One region of the Pseudoalteromonas sp. Ps84H-4 genome, then DNA from elsewhere that is predicted to be linked to it. Evidence: predicted binding sites of a transcription regulator. Region 1 holds the regulator's gene; the other holds the start of a gene.
What was found. The regulator LexA, encoded in region 1, represses DNA repair genes until DNA is damaged. The targets are predictions, from matches to a motif close to TACTGTATNNNNATACAGTA.

Region 1 (5,477 bases):
CACAACTCAGCACACTGACCCCGGTAGATGCCTGGCTCATTTATGCGTGTCCATGCCTCATTGATAAAGCCCGGGTTCGCATCTTTTTTAACCGCAAAGTCAGGCACCCACCATGAGTGAATAACATCATCTGAGGTCATTAGAAAACGAACTTTTTTATTGATAGGAAGTACTAAAGGCTTATCAACCTCAAGTAAGTAATGTTCTGTTTTGTCAGCTTGGTTATCTATTTGGTCTTTTGGAGTAGATAGAATTGAGTAATAAGCAATGTCTTCGCCCATGTACTCGTAATGCCATTTCCACTGTGAGCCCGTTACTTTAATTGTAATATCGGCTTTAGAAGCATCTTCCATCGCTATCAGTGTTTTTGTAGCTGGAATTGCCATGGCGATTAAGATCACAAATGGTATGGCAGTCCAAAGAATTTCAACCTTGGTACTTTCGTGGAATTGTGCAGGCTTGGCTCCTTTCGACTTTCGATGGTGGATCAAAGCCCAAAACATCACCGCAAAAACGATGATGCCTATCACACAACAGATAATGAATATCGTCATGTGTAATTCATAAACACTATTACTTATATCAGTCACCCCTTTGCGCATATTAAATTGGCTATTTGCCAATGCTAACTGCACAGGTGCGAGTAATATAAGCCACAAGGCATAACGCAGTTTACCCATGTGACGGCTCCTTTTAATGCTATTGCAAGACGCAAAGCGAAAAGGCGATACAACAAGGTGCCCATTCGTTTTTTTTATTGTTCAGAGCGACTACGTATCATTTTGACCCAGCGATGATACCAACCCTATGTTTAACACCTAGCACATTTGAGTGTATTTTTATTAATCAGGTGTTAATACACTGTATTAACCAATTAGTTAAAAAATGAGCAATAAGCAAGTTTTAGTAGTAATAAATGTTTATTTTGGTGCAAAAATAACAACTATAATCAGCGCGTTATTTTAAAATGAGAGGCAGAGTGAGAGTAAAAAAAGAGTGAAAAACTGCGCCATATAAGGCTTTATACAAAGAGTAAGGGTTTACAAATCGATGCTAAATAATAAAAAACAAGCAACGCACCAAATTACAGCAATTTGGTGCACTATTTTAGAAACAGTTACATCCAGTCGGCATTACGAATAACACCCACCGCTAACCCTTCAATATTGAAAGATTCATGCTCAAGATCAACTTCAATTGGCGAAAATTCTTCGTTTTCAGCATGTAAAAATACTTTACGCCCAGCTTTTTCAAGACGCTTAACAGTTACATCTTCATCAACACGAGCAACAACAACCTGACCATTTTCAGCAACTTGCGTTCTATGTACTGCGAGTAAATCACCATCCATGATGCCAATGTCTTTCATACTCATACCATTTACACGCAGTAAAAAGTCAGCCGCAGGTTTAAATAGTGAAGGATCAACCTGACAATGACTTTCAACATGTTCTTGCGCCAAAATGGGCTCACCCGCTGCAACTCGTCCAATTAAAGGTAAACCTAATTGCTCAGGTTCGTCTTCTTCAATTAATTGAATACCACGACTCGCCCCAGGCTTCATTTTGATCATGCCTTTTTTTGCCAGTGCTTTTAGATGCTCTTCGGCAGCATTGGCACTTTTAAAACCCAATGTTTGAGCTATTTCAGCACGCGTAGGTGGCATGCCTGTATCTTTAATAAAGACTTTAATTAGTTCTAAAATTTGCGATTGGCGTTTTGTTAATGGGCGCATACAACTGGTTTTCCATACAGTACATTTAACTGTGAGTATATACAGTTATCTGAAAATCGCAAATTTAAATTAACGCCATCATATTGCTACAAAACTAAGATTGAACCAGGTATAAAGATGCCATAAGGTATTATTTTTAATTTGCACGCAAGGAAATACAATGAGTATTTGGCATCAACCAATCACACTAGAGCTTTGTAAAAGTTTAGAGCAAGGGATCACCGGGCAAGGTACTTTAATGAAAACCATGGGCATTGAGGTGACTGAAATTGGTGATGATTATTTAGTGGCGACTATGCCTGCCATTCCTGAGCATCATAACCCTATGGGCATGGTACATGGCGGAGCGAACGTTGTGTTAGCAGAGACAGTGGCAAGCTATGCGGCTAACTTTGTGGTTGATTTCAATAAATTTTATGCTGTTGGCCAAGAAATTAATGCCAACCACATGAAAGCATCTCGTAAGGGTGTATTAACGGCCACAGCAAAGCCTCTTCATTTAGGTAAGCGCACTTCAGTGTGGGATATTAAAATTACCAATGCCGCAGGAGAGCTTTGCTGCGTATCAAGAATGACAGCAGCTGTTGTAGAGCGCTAAGCTCAGGCTATTTTTCGACTGGATAAATCGTAATTTCAACCCCTGCGCCAATCGCTGAAATACGCAACAAAGTATCAGCATGCAGGGCTTGATTAAAACATTTTGGTGAAACGCCTGATTCAAAGCCAATATCAAATGTACGTTTAGAGCACGACAACCACTGCTTAAGAGCATTTCGTGAACACGATTCAATTAATTCACACAACTGATTAATCGCTTTGTCTGGTGTACTGATATCAGCAGCAGCCTCAATACGCGCTAGTTGACGGTATTCATCTTGGTCGTAATGTAAAACCATGGCATTTTTCTTTAAATCAGCAACAAGTGCACTAATATCGTGCTTTGATTCAAGCTCCAGATCCACATTTAAAAATTGAATTTCCGACATACTCTCGTTTTTACCCTCTATTGATATCGACTGAAACTTTAACTCAGTTTTGTATATATACCAAATCTAGAATACAGTTAATGCGACATTATGCCGCATTGGCAATACAGTTAAACAACCTAAAATAGCTCCCATACAACAATAATAACGGAGTAATGATGAATAAACGCATGTTCAAATATGCTCGCAAAGGGCATAAATGGCTTGGCTATCTGCTAGCCATTCAGCTACTTCTATGGCTATCGGGAGGCTTAGTAATGAGTTCACTCCCCCTCGAAAAAGTCCATGGTAAACATTTAGCAAAACGCAGTTTAGATAATCCATTTATGATGGCTGATTACACAGCATCAGTTGATCGGATAACCGCCCAATTTCAACAAATAAAAGCGATTAACTATAGTCACTTTTTAAATGCACCAATCATTGAAGTTACTACTGAGCAAAGCACTGTCAGCTTTAATGGTCATACTGGAGCTCCCATGGCAAAACCCAGTGAGGCTGAAATTATCGCGAACGCCAAAGCACACTTACTGATTGATGCCAATGTTTTGCAAGTACAGCAATTAAAACAAGGACCCCGCGAAGCTGCACATAAACAAAACATATGGCAAGTTCGTTTCGATGATTGGCTTGCGACAACCATATATTTAGACAGCCAAAACGGTAAAGTCATCACTGTGCGCAGCACCCTGTGGCGTATTTTCGACTTTTTCTGGATGCTGCATATTATGGATTACGACGAGCGAGAAAACTTTAATAACCCACTGCTTATCAGCTTCTCAGCCACCAGCGTGCTGTTTTGTATTACCGGAATTGTTTTGTTACTGCAAAACGTTCGTATAAAGCGTAAAAAACCAGCTACACGTGTTGGTCTATCAAAATAGGGTTGCCATCTGGGTCGGTGATAATAAAGCTCGCTTCACCGGCCTTTTGAATTGCTAAACCTTGCTGCTGAAAATGCAGAGCTAATTGCTCAAAAGTAGCAAACTCAGCCAACGTTTTAGCATTTTGATCCCAACCGGGGTTAAAGGTCAGCATGGTTTTATCAAACATTCCTTGAAACAAACCAATTAAATGTTCACCGTTTTTCATAATTAGCCAATGCTGCTCTATTTCGCCGGCAAACTCTTTAAAACCCAGCTTTTCATAAAACAGCTTAGAGGCATGGATATCTTTTACATTTAAACTCACAGAAAAAGCACCTAGTAACATAGTAGTAATTCCTTTAATAAAAACGGCCTAACAACTATAGCTGAGTTGAAAAACTTTTCCTTTTAGAATAGTCACTCTAAAATGAGCTTTCCTGTAGTTCACTGATGTGATGGATATGCGTTTATTTCTCTACTTTACCCTTTGTTTAATAATCAATTTCTCTGTAAATGCAGAGCAATTTTCAAGCTTTTCTAGTGCCAAAAAGCACTTAATAAAAACCCTACCAGACAATAGTAAAAGCCTTTACTGTGGATGTGACATAAAACGCCAAGGTAAGAAACTTGTCCCAGATCCTAGTGGATGTGGCTATATACCTCGAAATGCAATGACACGTTCAGGCAAAGAAAATGTTCGCGCAAAACGAATTGAGTGGGAGCACATAGTACCTGCGTGGGAATTCGGCCATCAGTTACAATGTTGGCAAAACGGCGGACGCAAAAATTGCCGAAAAGTCAGCGAAAAGTTCCGTAAAATGGAAGCTGATATCAATAATCTGGCACCTGCAATAGGTGAAATCAACGCTGATCGCTCTAATTTTCGCTATGGAATGGTCACATCCCATAGTCCTAAATACGGTGCTTGTCCTATTAAAATAGATTTTAAGCAACGGGTGTTTGAGCCTCCTATTTATGCACGAAAACGTATCGCTGATGCCTATTTCTACATGCAGCAAACCTACGGATTAAAAATTTCTGATAAACAACGACAGCTATTCGAGGCATGGCAACGACTTGAAGTGGCTCAAGTAAATGACCGTAAAGCACTCTAGTTTAGAGCAATAATGTTCATAAAAAAGGGGCGGCTATCTATTGCTATGGACTATAGTTATTGATACGTTTTAAGCAAATATTTACAGGAAAGTAATTCATATGTTTAATTGTAATAAACTTGCTCTAGCGGTGTTTTTGGCAGTGTCTGGCTTCTCATTAACAGGATGCGGAGGAGGAAGTGGCTCGTCTGATAGTACAACTAATCCGCCACCGCCAACAACTTCTGAGCCATCTTGGACGGCAGGAGTTTTCGCCCCATCAAGTGAATTTAAAAACCAATGTGCGGTTCCTCGAACAGGCAATGACCCTTACAATAATAATAGACCTTACCCAGATACTGCTGGCAGTGAGTTTACAGAAAAAATGTGGTTACGTTCATGGAGTGATGAAACTTACCTTTGGTACGATGAGATTGAAGATAACGACCCAGACAACTTCAACTCTGTCGCCGCTTATTTTGCGCAATTAAAAACATATCAAACAACTGACTCAGGGGCATATAAAGATAACTTCCACTTCAGTCGCCCAACCGAAGAGTACTATAAAGAAGCACAATCAGGCGTGGTTTCTGGCTACGGTATTAACTGGGCATTTTTAAGCAATGTCCCCCCTCGTGAATTACGTATTGCTTATTTAGAAGATGATTCACCAGCTAAAAATGTCGGATTACAGCGCGGTGATACTATTTTAATGGTCGACGGCGTTAGTATTAACACTAATACCCAAGAAGGCGTAGATATTTTAAATGAAGCGCTTTTTGGACCAACAGCGGGT
Region 2 (5,477 bases), on a different contig from region 1:
AAGAACATGCTGATTATATTATCGATAATGAAGCTACTTTAGATGACTTTTACAAGCAGATAATTGAAATTAGAAACGAAGAAGAAAAATTAAAAAACGATTGGAAATACGCAGCAGAAATAAGAAAGAATCAAATTGAGAGTGGTTTAGATACTACATATCATAAAATTTTTTTGCCTAAGTGGCTGAGCATAATTGATCGTTTAAAGGCGACAAATGCTCTAGAAATTGGTGCCGGGACTGGGCATTTAACAAAAGAAATATCATCGAAAGTAGTAACTCTTGATGCTATTGAGCCATCATTATCAATGTATAAAATCGCAAGTCAAGTTCTAATAGGAAGTAAGGTGAAAATCTTTAATGAGAGTTCTTTTACCTTTAAAACTAAATCTATGTATGACTTAATATACTCACATATGTGCTCTCATTGTATTAAAGAGTTTCCTTCTCACATAGATAAAGTTATATCATTTTTAAGAGCAGGTGGTAGTTTTATATTCTCAATACCTCACCCATGCTTTTATCACTTATATAAGAATCATTTTAAAGATAATTTTGAATATTTAAAAGAAAGAGAAAATGATATAGAGTTTACTATCTCTAGTGACCCTAACAATATAATTGATAGAGTTACTTTTTATCACCGACCTTTAGAATATTATATCAACACTCTAACCGAAAGAGGTCTTCGTATCGCTCATATTGATGAGGTAACTCCGAATAACATGAATATAGAGCAGCATTGGGAGTTTCCTCGATACATGATAATAGAAGTAAAAAATTAGCTTTTACCTGAGCTACCAAAACCACCTTCGCCACGCTCCGTGGCATCAAACTCGCTCACGATATTAAAGCCGACTTGTACGACAGGAACAAACACTAGCTGTGCTATTCTTTCACCGACTTCAACTGTATATGCTTTATTACTACGATTCCAAAGAGAAATAAAGATTTGACCTTGGTAGTCAGAGTCAATCAGACCAACTAAATTACCCATAACCAAACCATGCTTATGCCCTGATCCTGAGCGAGGAATAATTGTGGCTGCTAGACCGTTATCTTTCATATGAACAGCAAAGCCAGATGGTATTAGCTCAACTTGCCCAGGCTCTAATACTAAGTCTTTTTCAATACATGCTCTAAGATCAATACCTGCAGAGCCTTCTGTAGCATATTCCGGTAAAGGGAAATCAGTACCTAAACGTTTATCTATAATTTTTAAATCAATATTTCTCATTTTTTCATTTCTGTGGATAACTTTATTTGCCTATATACTACAGTTAAATTTGAGTTTGATGTAGGTAAAGATGAAATTAATCCCGCAACAATCAGGTCATCTTTGCAGTTGATAAAAATAACCGAGGAAGCCCATGTTTAAATCTCTACTCATTAGTGCACTGTTTGTACTATCAAGCCAAGTTATCGCTGCAACTGCGACCAATATTGCGGAGTCAGCAGAGCAAGTTAGTCCGTTATTACCCGGCTTAACGGTGCCAAATGTTGAATTGAAAGACCAATATGGTAAAACCGTCTCGCTAGCTGAGCGCTTTAAAGAGAAAACCACCGTGCTGATTGTTTATCGTGGTGGCTGGTGCCCATATTGTTCAAAACAATTGACCAGCGTGCAAAAAATTGAGAAAGAATTAGCAAGCTTAGACGCGCAACTAATTGCCGTTTCACCAGATAGCCCTGAAAAACTCGCTGAAACAAAAATTACAGCTCCTAGCTATCAATTGCTTTCTGACGACAGCCTTACTTTGGCGCAAACGTTAGGTTTAGCATTTTATTTAGATGACAAAACAGCAAAGATTTACCGTAATAAGCTTGGAGTTAACTTTGTCTCGTTAGAGGGTGAGGCGAAAGTCGCGCTACCAGTACCCGCAGTATTCGTGATAGACACAAATGGGTTAGTTCATTTTCAATACGCTAACCCAAATTACAAAGTACGCTTAACAGAAGATTTATTACTAGCCGCTGTTAAATCAGTGAGCGAGCAATAAATTGGCAACCGATAAGCAGAACATGTTTCTGCTTATCGGCCTTGTGTAAACTCTTGCCAAGATTCAATTAAATCAACAAAGTCTTCAAAGCCGCAGCCACTGCAGAGGCCTTCTTCTTCAAGCATTAAATCATCATCTTGATAGGCAACTAGGTCTTCGTTGTCTTGATGTAATGCATGTGCTTCGAATAACGCTTCATCTTTACTTAAGATCAAATCAATTTCTTGACCTTGTAAAGTTAATGGCTCATTGCTGCTCTTAACCGCAGAGATCAACGCTTGCACCATCGCGATTTTTTCTTTACCGACTTCTTCGTTTAGCCAACGGCCTATGACGGCATGTTCAGAGGAAATTTTAATGCGTAAACCGCTAATTGGGTCGCGGATAAATTGATATTCCATGAAGGGTACTCGTAATACGTTATGTGCTAATTATACCGTTTGCAGCTAGACGTGGCGAGTTTTGCAAGGTTAAAACAACACGAGCGCCCATGCGGGCGCTCGTATTTATGCTATTTAAAATAGCTAGAGTCGCGATTTGAAGCGTGCAGCATCAATAATCGCCCATAGGTATACGATAGGCAGTAAAATAAAACCTACTGCAACATATATTAGTGCACCACTAATCACCCATGCTAAAAAGAATGCAATAGCCGCCATTAAACGACCTTGTACCAATTGTCCTAAACCAGGAAAAAAGATATTACATATTGCTGCGATTACATTACCGCCAGAACCTTGCTCTGCCATACTAACCTCTGTAGTTTTTAATGATTATACTTTTTATAAACACACTTTATGCCAACTTATTATGACTTACAAATCAAAGTGTTAAAAAGTAGCGTTATTTTGATTTTAGTTCTTTTTGCTAAAAATCGGTCAAATTCACAATTTTTATATCGTAATTTTAATGACTTGCCAAAATAGCTGTTTATAAAAACAGTATTTTATTTAGCCTTGCATAAACACCTGTTATACTCCACCCATTATAGATTGAAAAGGCGTAACGATGGACGTTTCTGAATTACTCGATGGCTTAAATGATAAACAACGGGATGCAGTCGCAGCCCCATTGCAAAACATGCTAGTACTTGCAGGTGCAGGTTCTGGTAAAACTCGAGTACTTGTTCATCGCATCGCATGGCTCATGCAAGTTGAGCAAGCTTCTGCATACAGCATCTTTGCGGTAACCTTCACTAACAAAGCCGCGAAAGAAATGCGCACCCGTGTAGAAGAAACCTTAAAAGCACCGGTTGGCGGTATGTGGATTGGCACTTTCCATGGCTTATCTCACCGCATTTTACGCGCCCATCACCGTGAAGCGAACTTGCCTGAAAGCTTTCAAATCTTAGATTCTGACGATCAACAACGTATGATCAAACGCTTGCTTAAAGCGATGAACATCGATGATAAAAAGTGGCCAGCAAAACAATTTGGTTGGTATATCAGCGCGAAAAAAGATGAAGGTCTACGTCCTAAAGACATTCAAGCCTACGATATTAATGAGCAGATGATGCTGAAAGTCTACGCTGCATATCAAGAGGCTTGTGATCGCGCAGGTTTGGTCGACTTTGCCGAAATTCTGCTACGCTGCTACGAAGTACTTAAAAACCACCCAACACTTTTACGTCACTATCAACAGCGTTTTGCTCACATGCTAGTAGACGAGTTTCAGGATACTAATACAATCCAATACGCTTGGTTAAAACTACTCGCGGGTAATACGAACAGTATTATGATTGTGGGTGATGATGACCAAAGTATCTATGGCTGGCGTGGCGCAAAAATTGAAAATATCAAACGCTTTTTAACTGACTTCGAAGCCGAAACCATTCGCCTTGAACAAAATTACCGCTCAACGGCAACCATCTTGAAAGCCTCAAATGCGCTGATCAAAAACAATGCTGAACGCATGGGCAAAAGCCTTTGGACAGACGGCAATGATGGTGAGCCTATTTCTGTTTACGCTGCGTTTAATGAATTAGACGAAGCGCGCTTTGTCAGCAGCAAACTGCGTAGCTGGCTAAATGCAGGTAATGCATTACAAGATGCCGCGATTTTATACCGTAACAATGCACAATCTCGTGTACTCGAGGAAGCAATGCTACAAGAAGGTTTAAAATACCGTATTTACGGCGGTATGCGCTTCTTCGAACGTCAAGAGATCAAAGATGCACTTTCGTATCTACGTTTAGTGGGTAACCGTCAAGATGATGCAGCTTTCGAGCGCGTTATTAACACCCCAGCCCGTGGCATAGGTGATAAAACACTAAGCCACATTCGTGATTGCGCGCGCAATGAATCATTGCCACTTTGGTATGCCGCAAAAGCAATTATCGAACAACAGCATTTATCTGGCCGAGCTGCGAGTGCCGTCACTAAATTCTTAGAGCTTGTTGAGCATATCGAAGATAAGATCAGCGATCTCACCTTAGAAGAGCAAGCGAAATGCGCCATTCAAACCTCAGGGTTAATGGCAATGTATCAAGCTGAAAAAGGTGAAAAAGGCCGTGCCCGGGTAGAAAACTTAGAAGAGCTTATTAGTGCTTGCGGTCAATATGAACTCCCTGAAGATGAAGAGTTCAGCTCGCCACTACAGGGCTTTTTGGCATATACCTCTCTAGAATCTGGCGAAGGTCAAGCTGACGAGCACGAAGACGCGGTGCAAATGATGACCCTGCACTCAGCAAAAGGCCTAGAGTTCCCGTTGGTATTTATGGTCGGTGTTGAAGAAGGCATGTTCCCATCTCAACAAAGTAATGAAGAGTCTGGCCGTTTAGAAGAAGAGCGCCGTTTATGTTATGTCGGTATGACTCGCGCCATGGAAAAACTATACATTAGCCACGCAGAAAGTCGCCGTTTATACGGACAAGAAAAATACCACAGCCCATCACGCTTTTTACGTGAAATGCCTGAAGACTGTATCGAAGAAATTCGTATTAAAACACAGGTTTCAAGACCGCCTGCAGCAGGTCGTTTTAGTCCATCAGTAACACATGCCGCATTTGAAGATAGCGGCTTTAACTTAGGTCAACGCGTCTTGCATGCCAAGTTTGGTGCAGGTACTGTACTCAATTACGAAGGTAGCGGCGCACAGTCACGTATTCAAGTGAACTTTGATGACCTAGGCAGTAAATGGCTTGTAACACAGTATGCAAGACTTCAAGCCTTATAATGAGTATTTAACAGCACTGTGCAACGAGCTGGTTATTGCAAAGCATCGCCAGCTTGTCATAGTGCAAGGAAGCGAAGCTTGGTGCTATCAGTTTGCAAACCAATTAGCGCTTAAAAATAGCTATGTTCTCAGTAGCAGCTCATTATTAGCAAATAGTGAGTTTCCAAAACATGCTCACCAAATTCTTGGTCAAGAGTTTCAACACGCAATTTTTGATGGTTTTAGCGGCTTATATGCCGATAAATTAGCCGCACTTGCAGGCACCGTAAAAGCAGGCGGTGTACTGATACTATTGCTGCCTGA

Region 2: the regulator LexA is predicted to act here: its motif matches at 2,925-2,944, upstream of uvrD (DNA helicase II).

What each region holds. Positions count from the first base shown of each region.
Region 1 covers NZ_JAMXSK010000016.1:86,257-91,733, forward strand. The annotation lists gene coxB (cytochrome c oxidase subunit II) at 1-680, opposite strand, end outside; gene lexA (transcriptional repressor LexA) at 1,118-1,735, opposite strand; gene NH454_RS14485 (PaaI family thioesterase) at 1,896-2,333, shown strand; gene NH454_RS14490 (hypothetical protein) at 2,341-2,721, opposite strand; gene NH454_RS14495 (hypothetical protein) at 2,880-3,605, shown strand; gene NH454_RS14500 (VOC family protein) at 3,580-3,933, opposite strand; gene NH454_RS14505 (endonuclease) at 4,049-4,702, shown strand; gene NH454_RS14510 (S41 family peptidase) at 4,803-5,477, shown strand, end outside.
Region 2 covers NZ_JAMXSK010000004.1:188,423-193,899, forward strand. The annotation lists gene NH454_RS06525 (methyltransferase domain-containing protein) at 1-785, shown strand, start outside; gene dut (dUTP diphosphatase) at 782-1,237, opposite strand; gene NH454_RS06535 (peroxiredoxin-like family protein) at 1,371-2,000, shown strand; gene NH454_RS06540 (YacL family protein) at 2,033-2,401, opposite strand; gene NH454_RS06545 (hypothetical protein) at 2,525-2,749, opposite strand; gene uvrD (DNA helicase II) at 3,009-5,174, shown strand; gene NH454_RS06555 (GNAT family N-acetyltransferase) at 5,152-5,477, shown strand, end outside.